2 regions of the Kitasatospora sp. NPDC056181 genome follow, and region 1 is predicted to be linked to the other one. Evidence: riboswitches for the same ligand, from Rfam matches in the RefSeq annotation. Region 1 holds a riboswitch; the other holds the start of a gene.
What was found. A riboswitch is a leader RNA that binds a small molecule or an ion and turns the genes downstream of it on or off. The one in region 1 is predicted to bind cobalamin.

Region 1 (4,884 bases):
GACCGTCGGCAGCGGTGGGCGTCGCGGCGGCGCCGGCTTCCACGGACGGCGTGTCGGACGGCTGTGCGGAGGGCGTCCCGGCCGGCGGGGCGGTCGCCTCGGCGGCCGGTGTCTCCGGGTCCGCCGGTGCGGGGGCCTCGGCCGACGGGCTCACCGATGCCGTCCGCCCGCCCGTGGCGCCGGACGATCCGCCCGTGCCACCGCCCGAGGACGGACGTTTCGTGGCGCCGGACGAACCACCGTTGTTGCCGCCGGACGAGCTGCCGGACGAGCTGCCGGACGATCCGGTACCGGACGAGGATCCACCGTTCGCGCCCGCGGAACCTCCGCCGTTCCCGCCGGTGCCGGTGCCGTTCCCACCGGTGCCGGTGCCGTTCCCACCGGTGCCGGTGCCGTTCCCACCGCTCGTCCCACCGGAGCCACCACCGGCTGCCCCTCCCCCGCCGGCCGGCGGTCGGGGCGGTTCGGGGGTGGAGGCGGCGCCGCCCGGGCTGGTGTTCCGGGCGCGCACGGAGTCCGGCGAGATGGCCGGACGCCCCTCGGTGCCCTCGATGTTCGTGCCACCGAAGATCCACAGGTCGACGCTGCCCGGCTTCGGCTGGTAGCTCATCGCGCCGAGCTGGCTGTAGGACCAGTCGTTCTGGCCCGGATCGGCGTGCCAGTACGACCAGTAGGCCGTGGCCGGGGGCGTCAGGACGCACTTCTCCTGGTCCGGAGCGGGGTACTGCTTGCCGCCCTGGAAGCCGCTGTACCCGATCCGGCAGATGAACGCCGGGCCGTCGTGCCCCGTCCCGGTGGTCTTCCAGCCGCCCTGGTTGAGCAGGGCGTACCCGGTCGTCGGGGTGGTCCCGCAGGAGCGCAGCAGCGGGCCGCCCCACCGGCTGAAGTCGACGGCGAGCACCACGCCCGAGGTGGTGGTGCACTGTTCGATCGGCGTCGGCGCCGCGGACGCCGGGGCCGTCCCCAGCCCGACGCCACCCGAGGCGAGGGCGAACGTCAGGACCGCCGCTCCGGTGAGCCGGCCCAGCCGGCCCAGCCGCCGGCTCACCGGTGACGCCCCGGGACGGAGGCCGTACGGCGGAGGGCGACGAGGACCCCTGCCGTGCCGGCCACGGTCAGCAGACCGGCGATGCCCGTCAGTACCAGGGCGTCGGTGCCGGTGCCGGCCAGACTGCCACCGGCGGCCTGGACGGAGCCGCCGCGCACCGGGGCGCCGGTGCTGCCGCCGTCTCCGACGAGCACGGCGTCGGACGGGCGGCCGGCGGTCGCGCCCTCACCGGACGACGGCACGGCCGTGGACGTCGCGGAGGCGGTTTCCGTCGGTGAACCGCCCGCCGTCGGTGAACCGCTCGCGGTCGGTGTCCCCGTGGGTGTCGGCGTACCGGTAGGCGTCGGCGTACCCGTGGGCGTCGCGGTCGGCGTACCGGTAGGCGTCGGCGTACCCGTGGACGTCGCGGTCGGCGTCGCGGTCGGCGTACCCGTCGGCGGCCCGGTCGGCGTGGGCGTGGGCGTGCCGCCGATGGTGCGGGACAACGTGCCGAAGGAGACGCCCGTGGCACCCCCCAGGACCTGCGTCGAGGCGCGGACGTCCGAACCCTGCTGTCCGGCGGACGCGACGTTGAACCCGCCGTCGGCGTTCTGCTGGCCTGCGAGGAAGTCGAGCGCCTTGGCGATCTGCCCGCCGTACGTGACCTGGCGGAGCGTCATGCCCTGGACCGCGAGGGCAGCCGAGTTCGTCGAGTCGCCGGCCGCGCCGGGGAAGCCACCGTCCGGCAGCTGCCGGGCGGCGAGCCAGCCGAGGCCCTTGTCGACCGCCTGCGCGGCCTCGTCCCCGGGGACGAGCGCGAGCGCCATGACGGCCATCGCCGTGCTGTCGACGTCGGAGTCGCCGGTGGCCGGGATCAGGCTCGGCCAGGAGCCGTCCGCGTGCTGAAGGCTCTTCAGGTAGGCGACCGGGGCGACGGCGCCGGCCGTGTCGCCGGCGCGCAGCTGCGCCATGATGCCGAGGGCCTGGGAGAACACCGAGGTGGCCCAGGTGTAGTTGCCGGACTCGGCGCAGCCGGTGTCCGGGGTGGCCTTGGTGCACACCACCGCGGCGAGGGCGGCGATCAGGTCGTGACCGCCGAAGTCCCGCGGGTTGCGGCCCACGATCTCGGCGAGCAACGCCTCCTTGCCGATCGAGCCTCCGCCGGCGAACTCGGTGCCGACACCGGTCCAGTCGTTGACGGTCCGCCCGCTCGCGTCCTTGCCCTGCTGGTCCAGGAAGTCGACGATCCTGCGCAGCGCGGTGTCGTCGGTGCCGGTGGCGGCGAGCGCGTAGGCCCCGTCGATCGTGAGACCGAAGTCGGCGAAGGCCGGGAAGCCCTCGTAGTAGTGGCCGTCGATCAGGCGGGCCGGGTCGGTGAGGTAGGCGCTGCCCTTGGCGGCGTCGGGCTTCCTTCCGGCGGGCGGGGCCGGCGTCGCGGTGGTGCCGTCCGGGTTGCGCCGGACGCTGGTGAGGTCGGTGCCGGTCAGGGCCAGGACGGCCTGCTCGGTGGCGGCCGGCGACCCGGTCGGGCTCGCGGTCGGGGTCTGGCTCGGGGTCGCCGAGGGGGACGCGTGGGCGTCGCAGCCACGGACGACACCACCGCCCCAGTGCCCGAAGTCGACCGCGACGATCGCGCCCGTCGTCGCCGTGCACTGCTCGATCGGGTCGGCCGCCGCGGTTCCGGGACGCCCGAGCAGGACCGTGCCGCAGGCGGCGACCGCGACGGCGCCGGCGACCACCAGGGACGCGAGTTCCCGGTTCCTGTGACGTGTACGACTGCTGCTGACCCTCACGACGACTCCCTGGTCGGTCGACGCGGGAGAACACGGCGCAGCCGACGGTCTCCCGGGACAGGGACCGTCCTGACCGCGTCGTAGTCCGCGACGACGCAAGTGCTCTGTGAACAGGCCCCCGGTCCAGGCATTCCGGCTCACCCACCGGGTTGGCGGGTCTACGGTTGCGGGTCAGCGCCGGAGTTGGACCGGCTTCCCCTGAATGCCGAGGGCGAAAAATCGGTTCATCAGACCACGGCAGCTGACGGAGAGTCAACGGGGCGTCAGGTAGGTCACATCGCCTCGTCGCCCGGTGCGCCGTGCGGTAGCGTCCCCGGTGGCCGAGGGGGGAACCCGGTGCGAATCCGGGGCTGAACGCGCAGCGGTGTGGGGCGGCGGTCGTGCCGTTCCGGGCCCGGATTCCGGCGCCCCGGCCCTTCCGCGGAAGGGTCGGGGCGCCGGCGTGCCTCCCGGCGTCAGGGCCTCCAGGCGTCAGGGCCTCCGGGCGTCAGGGCCTTCGGATGTCAGGGTGTCAGGGCGCCGTGATGCCCGGCTGGGCGCCGGCGCCGAAGGACCAGCCCTCGACGTCGCCGGGGGCCGGGTTGTAGCTGCCGGCGCCCAGGCTGCTGTACGACCAGGGGCCGCCGTGCTGGGCGTGCCAGTACGACCAGTAGGCGCTGCCGGTCGGGTTGGTGCAGGTCGTCGGCAGCGCGTTGATCCTGCACACGAAGCCCGGGAAGCGCGGGTGGAAGGCGTACGAGAACCCGGCGCCGGTCAGCGCGGCGAGTCCGCTGGCCGGGTCGCCGGGGGCGCAGCCGGTCTGGATGCCGCCGCCGACGGCCGTGAAGTCGACCACGACCGTGACGCCGGTGGTCCCGGAGCAGGCCGCGGCCCGGGCCTGCGGGGCCTGGACGGCGCTGACGCCGAGCAGGCCGGCGGTGAGGGCCGCGGCCGCGGCGATCGACCCGAGCGTGCGGCGGACCGGACGGGCCGGGGTGAGGGTGTCGGTCATCGGATAACTCCTCCTGGGGACGGGCCTGTTCAGCGGGAGACCGGTGCCGGGCAGGCCAGGGTGGGCGCGTCGGGGCGTGCGCCGGCGGCGGAGAGGGTGGTCAGCGGGGTGCCGGCGAGGCCGAGGACGGCCTGCGCGGTGGCCCGGGCACCGTTGCCCGCGTCGAAGCCGGACGCGTCGTAGGCGACCGCGCCGCGGACGGCCGGGTCCGTGGAGCATCCCTGCTGGAACTTGACCAGCCGGCTCCAGCCCTTGAGGCCGGCCCCGAGGCGTCCGCCGGAGAGCAGCGCCTGGGTGGCCAGGCCCGTGGTGTTGGCGTTGGAGGCGCTCGCCCCGGCGGCCGCGAACCCGCCGTCGGCGCCCTGGTGGGAGGTCAGCCAGGTGAGGCCGGCGCTCGCCTTGTCGGCCCGTCCCGTGGCGGCGAGGGCCTGGACGGCGAGCGCGGTGGCGTCCGGGTCGCCGGTGCAGGTGGCCTGACCGAAGGAGACCGGGAAGCCGCCGTCCGCGCACTGGCTGCCGGCGAGGAAGTCCACGGCCGCCGACGGAGCGTCACCGGGCGTGCGGTGCAGGGCGATCAGGGCCAGCGACTGCCCGAAGGCGTTGCTGTAGTCACCCCACTGCGAGCGGTCGGAGAAGCGGCCCTCGGCGGTCTGGAGCGAACGCAGCCGGGCCGGCAGGTCGACGCCGCCGAAGCTCGCCGGGTCCGCGCCGCGGACCTCGACGGCGAGCAGCAGCTTGGCGGTCGCGCCCGCGTACGCCTCGGTGGTGCCGTCGCCGAGGTAGCCGCTGATGATCTCGGGCCTGGCGAGCCAGGCGGTGGCCTTCGTGGCGGCCTGCTCGGAGCCGTGCGAGGCGGCGAAGGCCAGCACGGCGTCGATGGTCAGGCCCTGGTCGGGATAGGCGGTGCCGTTGAAGACGGACTCGAAGTGGTCGCCGTCGACGAGCCGGCGGGCCAGCCAGCCGGCCGCGGCGGCGTCCGGGCGGACGGTCCGGGACGACGCCGCGTCGGCGGGTGCGGCGTGGGCGGCAGGTGCGGCATGGGCGGCAGGTGCGGCATGGGCGGCAGGTGCGGC
Region 2 (4,884 bases), on a different contig from region 1:
GACGGGCGCGCTCACCTTCGGTGTGGCTGCGGCCGTTACCAGGGAATGACAGCGGAAGGCATCCGGTCGGCCGCCGGAGCAACGGCGAGATCCTCCGCGATGAGCGGGCCACCGGGGCGGGCCGGTGCGTGCCACCGTTCCCGCCCCTTGTGGTCCCGCACCGGCGCGTCAGCCGGCGAGTTCCTCCCGCAGGCGGCGGGCGGCGGCGACCAGGCTCTCCAAGGAGGCCCGGGTCTCCGGCCAGCCGCGGGTCTTCAGCCCGCAGTCGGGGTTGACCCACAGCCGCTCGGCCGGGATCGCCGCGAGGCCGGCGCGCAGCAGGGAGACCGCCTCCTCGGTGCTCGGGACGCGCGGGGAGTGGATGTCCCACACGCCGGGGCCGACCTCGCGCGGGTAGCCGGCCTCGGCCAGTTCACCGGCGACCTCCATGTGGGAGCGCGTCGCCTCCAGCGAGATGACGTCCGCGTCGAGGTCGTCGATGGCCGTCATGATCGCGCCGAACTCGGCGTAGCACATGTGGGTGTGGATCTGGGTGTCGGCGCGGACGCCCGAGGTGGCCAGCCGGAACGACCCGGTGGCCCAGTCCAGGTAGGCGGGGCGGTCGGCGGCCCGCAGTGGCAGGGTCTCGCGCAGGGCCGGCTCGTCGACCTGGACGACGGCGGCGCCCGCGGCCTCCAGGTCGGCGACCTCGTCGCGCAGGGCGAGGGCGACCTGGAAGGCGGTCTCGGCGACCGGCTGGTCGTCCCGGACGAAGGACCAGGCGAGCATCGTGACCGGGCCGGTGAGCATGCCCTTGACCGGACGGTCCGTCAGTTCCTGGGCGTAGCGGAACCAGTCGACGGTCATCGGGTGCGGGCGGGAGATGTCGCCGGCGAGCACCGGCGGTCGCACGTAGCGGGTGCCGTACGACTGGACCCAGCCGTGCCGGGTGGCCAGGTACCCGGTGAGCTGCTCGGCGAAGTACTGGACCATGTCGTTGCGTTCGGGCTCGCCGTGCACCAGGACGTCCAGGCCGGCCTTCTCCTGGTAGGCGATGACCTCGCGGACCTCGGCTTCCATCCGCTCGCGGTAGGTGGCCTCGTCGGTCCGCCCGGCCGTCAGGTCGGCTCGGGCGAGACGCAGTTCGGTGGTCTGCGGGAAGGATCCGATGGTGGTGGTGGGAAGAAGCGGCAGCCCGAGGCGGGCACGCTGGGCCTCGGCGCGCTGCGGGTAGGGCTGGGCGCGGCGGGTGTCCGCCTCGGTGACGGCGGCGGTGCGGGCGCGGACGGCCGGGTCGCGGGTGATCGGCGAGGCGGCCCGGGAGGCGAGGTCGGCACGGTTGGCCGCGAGTTCGGCGGTGATCGCGTCGGTGCCCTCGCGCAGGGCGCGGGCGAGCAGTGCGGTCTCACCGGCCTTCTGGCGGGCGAACGCGAGCCAGCGGGCGATCTGCGGGTCGAGGTCGCGTTCGGCCGCGGCGTCCAGCGGGACGTGCAGCAGGGAGCAGGACGGCGCGACGTCGACCCGGCCGGCGAGGCCGAGCAGGGTCGCCAGGGTGGCCAGCGACTTCTGGAGGTCGTTGATCCAGATGTTGCGGCCGTCGACCACGCCGGCGACCAGGCGCTTGCCGGGGAGTCCTCCGACGGCGGCGAGGGCGTCGAGGTTGGCCGCGGCCGGACCGGTGAAGTCCAGTGCAAGGCCGTCGACCGGCGCCTTGGCGAGCACGGGCAGCGCCTCGCCCAGGCGGTCGAAGTAGCTCGCGACGAGCAGCTTGGGCCGGTCGGTGAGGGCGCCGAGGTCGCGGTAGGCGCGGGCGGCGGCGTTCAGCTCGGCCGGGGTGCGGTCCTGGACGAGCGCGGGTTCGTCCAGCTGCACCCAGGAGGCGCCGGCCGCGCGCAGGTCCGCGAGGAGTGCGGCGTAGACGGGCAGCAGCCGGTCGAGCAGGGTGAGCGGCTGGAAGTCCTCGGCCACGCCGGGTGCCGGCTTGGCGAGGAGAAGGTAGGTGATCGGACCGACCAGCACCGGGCGGGCGGCGTGGCCGAGCGCGACGGCCTCGCGGAGCTCGGCCACCTGCTTGGCCGGGTTCGCGCCGAAGACGGTCTCCGGGCCGACTTCGGGCACCAGGTAGTGGTAGTTGGTGTCGAACCACTTGGTCATCTCCAGCGGCGCGACCTCCTGGGTGCCGCGGGCCATGGCGAAGTAGCCGTCCAGCGGGTCGGCGTCGACCGCGGCGCGGTGGCGGGCCGGGATCGCGCCGACGGCGACGGTGGTGTCCAGCACGTGGTCGTAGAGCGAGAAGTCGCCGGTGGGGACTTCCTCGATACCGGCGTCGGCGAGCTGCTGCCAGTTCTCCCGGCGCAGGTCGGAGGCGGTGGCGAGGAGGGCGTCGGCCGTGACCGCGCCCTTCCAGTAGCCCTCGACGGCCTTCTTGAGCTCCCGGTTGCGGCCCTGGCGGGGGTGGCCGTGGGTGGTGGCCCGGGTTGCCGCGGTTGCGGACTTCGCTGTCAAGGGACTCTCCTTCGCGAGCCTGTTTCCTGTGGTCCCCGGGGACGGGACGAAGGCGCGAAGGGGTGACGAACCGGGCGGGGCCGTGAGCGCGTGCGAAAGCGCCGGACCCGCCTGATATGTACGCCGACCCGCCCACGAGGTCACCGGGATGGCCGCGCGCGAACGGTCGCGTGCGGGCAGCGGGCAGGTCTTCGGACTCGCGGGCACGGCCACCCGTCAAGGGCGGACACCTACTGGCCGTCGCTTCCCAGACCCGGCCGGGCCCAGTGCGTATGACGGCGTTCGTTCCCACTCACCGCTGCGGGGCAGTCCCGGATTCCCACCGGGTTCCCTCTTGCGACGCGCCTGCCTGGCGGACAGGGCGAACCAGCTGCCCGGTCAGCTTATGCGCAAGCAGGCGGAACTGACGGAGAATCATGGAACGTGTCCGCATGATGAGACTCCACCGCGGCCCGGCGATGTCGCACGGTGCGTGGACCGGCCCGACATCTGTCAATCAGGGCAACGCACAGCCCCCGCACGGGCCCTCGCACGCCTCGGCGGGCCCGGGCCGGCCTCGCGATGCACATCACCACCGGCCGCCGCCTGGCCGAGGGGTTCCCCGAGGGCGTGGGCGACACGGTGGTGATGCTCGACGGCCGTGCCGCGTTCACCGGGATCGACCCCGGGGGAAGGGAGATCCGCCACGGCGCCCGCCCCGGCACCCCCGACGAGATCCTGGTCGCCGGACTGACCTCCGAAGTCGCTCTGCGGATCGGCGAGTTGCACAAGTCGGCCCGCGAACGCAAGGGCTGGATCGCGGACACCTACCTGCTTCGGCGATCGGCCGACCGACCTGCGGGCGCCACCCCGGGCGAGGGGCGGCGCCCGCGCGGACTGTCAGCGGTGGGTGAAGGACGGCGGGCGCTTCCCGGCGAAGGCCCCCATACCCTCCTTCTGGTCCGCCGTGGCGAACGTCGCGTGGAACAGCCGCCGTTCGAACCGGACGCCCTCGGCGAGCGTGGTCTCGTACGAGCGGTTGACGCTCTCCTTGAGCATGACCGCCGCCGGGGTGGACATCGCGGCCGCGGTCTCGGCGGTGGCCAGGGCCTCGGCCGTGAGCTGGTCGGCGGGGACGATCCGGGAGACCAGGCCGGCCCGCTCGGCCTCCTCGGCGCCCATCATCCGGCCGGTCAGGCAGAGCTCCATGGCCTTCGCCTTGCCGACCGCCCGGGTCAGGCGCTGCGAGCCGCCGATGCCCGGGATCACGCCGAGCTTGATCTCCGGCTGACCGAACTTCGCAGTGTCCGCCGCCAGCAGGATGTCGCACATCATCGCCAACTCGCAGCCGCCGCCCAGCGCGTAGCCGGCGACCGCCGCCACGACGGGCTTGCGCAGGGCGGCGAAGCGGTCCCAGGCGGCGAACCAGTCGCCGAGGTAGGCGTCGACGAAGTCGAGGGACTGCATCTCCTTGATGTCGGCGCCGGCCGCGAAGGCCTTCTCCGAGCCGGTGACCACCAGGCAGCCGATCTCCGGGTCCCGGTCGAACTCCGCCGCCGCTGCGACGACTTCGTTCATCAGGAGGGTGTTGAGCGCGTTGAGCGCCTTCGGGCGGTCGAGCGTGATCAGCCCGACCCGGCCCTTGCGTTCGACCAGGATCGTCTCGTACGTCATGCGGAATCCTCCCGGAGGGTGGTGATGATGGCGGAGAAGTCCAGACCGCCGGCCTCGCCCTGAGCAAAGGAGGCGAACAACTCGGCTGCCCTTCTGCCGAGTTCGGCCGGAACGGCGGCGGAGCCGGCCGCGTCGGCGGCGAGCTCGAGGTCCTTGGCCATCAGCGCGGCGGCGAACCCGGCCGCGTACTCGCGGTTCGCCGGGCTGGTCGGAACGGGGCCGGGAACCGGACAGTTGCCGGTGAGCGCCCAGCACTGCCCGGAGGCGGTGGAGGCCACGTCGAACAGGGCTTGGTGGCTCAGACCGAGGCTCTCCCCGAGGACGAAGGCCTCGCTGACCGCGATCATGGAGATGCCCAGGATCATGTTGTTGCAGATCTTCGCCGCCTGACCGGCGCCGGACGCTCCGCAGTGGACGACCCGGCGGCCCATCTCCGCCAACACCGGTTCGGCGTCGGCGAAGTCGGTGTCGTCGGCGCCGACCATGAACGTCAGGCCCGCCGCCTCCGCGCCGGCCACGCCACCGGAGACCGGTGCGTCGACGGCGCGGTGTCCGGCTACCCGGGCGAGGTCGGCGGCCACCCGGGCGTCCCCGACCGCGATGGTGGAGCAGTCCACGAACAGCGCGCCTCGGGCGACGGCGGTGAGCTCCTGGTACGCGTCCAGGACGTGCCGCCCGGTCGGCAGCATGGTGATCACCAGGTCGGCGTCGCCGACCGCCTCCGCCGCTGAGCCGGCCACGGCCACA

Region 2: another riboswitch for cobalamin. It lies ahead of metE (5-methyltetrahydropteroyltriglutamate--homocysteine S-methyltransferase); the one in region 1 lies ahead of ACFC1F_RS39865 (prenyltransferase/squalene oxidase repeat-containing protein).

Annotation. Positions count from the first base shown of each region.
Region 1 covers NZ_JBHJUK010000204.1:3-4,886, reverse strand. Annotated here, with positions in the region: gene ACFC1F_RS39870 (hypothetical protein) at 1-1,048, opposite strand, end outside; gene ACFC1F_RS39865 (prenyltransferase/squalene oxidase repeat-containing protein) at 1,045-2,820, opposite strand; cobalamin riboswitch at 2,925-3,070, opposite strand; cobalamin riboswitch at 3,148-3,223, shown strand; gene ACFC1F_RS39860 (flagellar hook-length control protein FliK) at 3,332-3,811, opposite strand; partial or broken gene ACFC1F_RS39855 (peptidase) at 3,841-4,884, opposite strand, start outside.
Region 2 covers NZ_JBHJUK010000081.1:20,666-25,549, forward strand. Annotated here, with positions in the region: gene ACFC1F_RS27005 (hypothetical protein) at 1-49, shown strand, start outside; gene metE (5-methyltetrahydropteroyltriglutamate--homocysteine S-methyltransferase) at 169-2,484, opposite strand; cobalamin riboswitch at 2,649-2,870, opposite strand; gene ACFC1F_RS27015 (enoyl-CoA hydratase) at 3,364-4,137, opposite strand; gene mmsB (3-hydroxyisobutyrate dehydrogenase) at 4,134-4,884, opposite strand, start outside.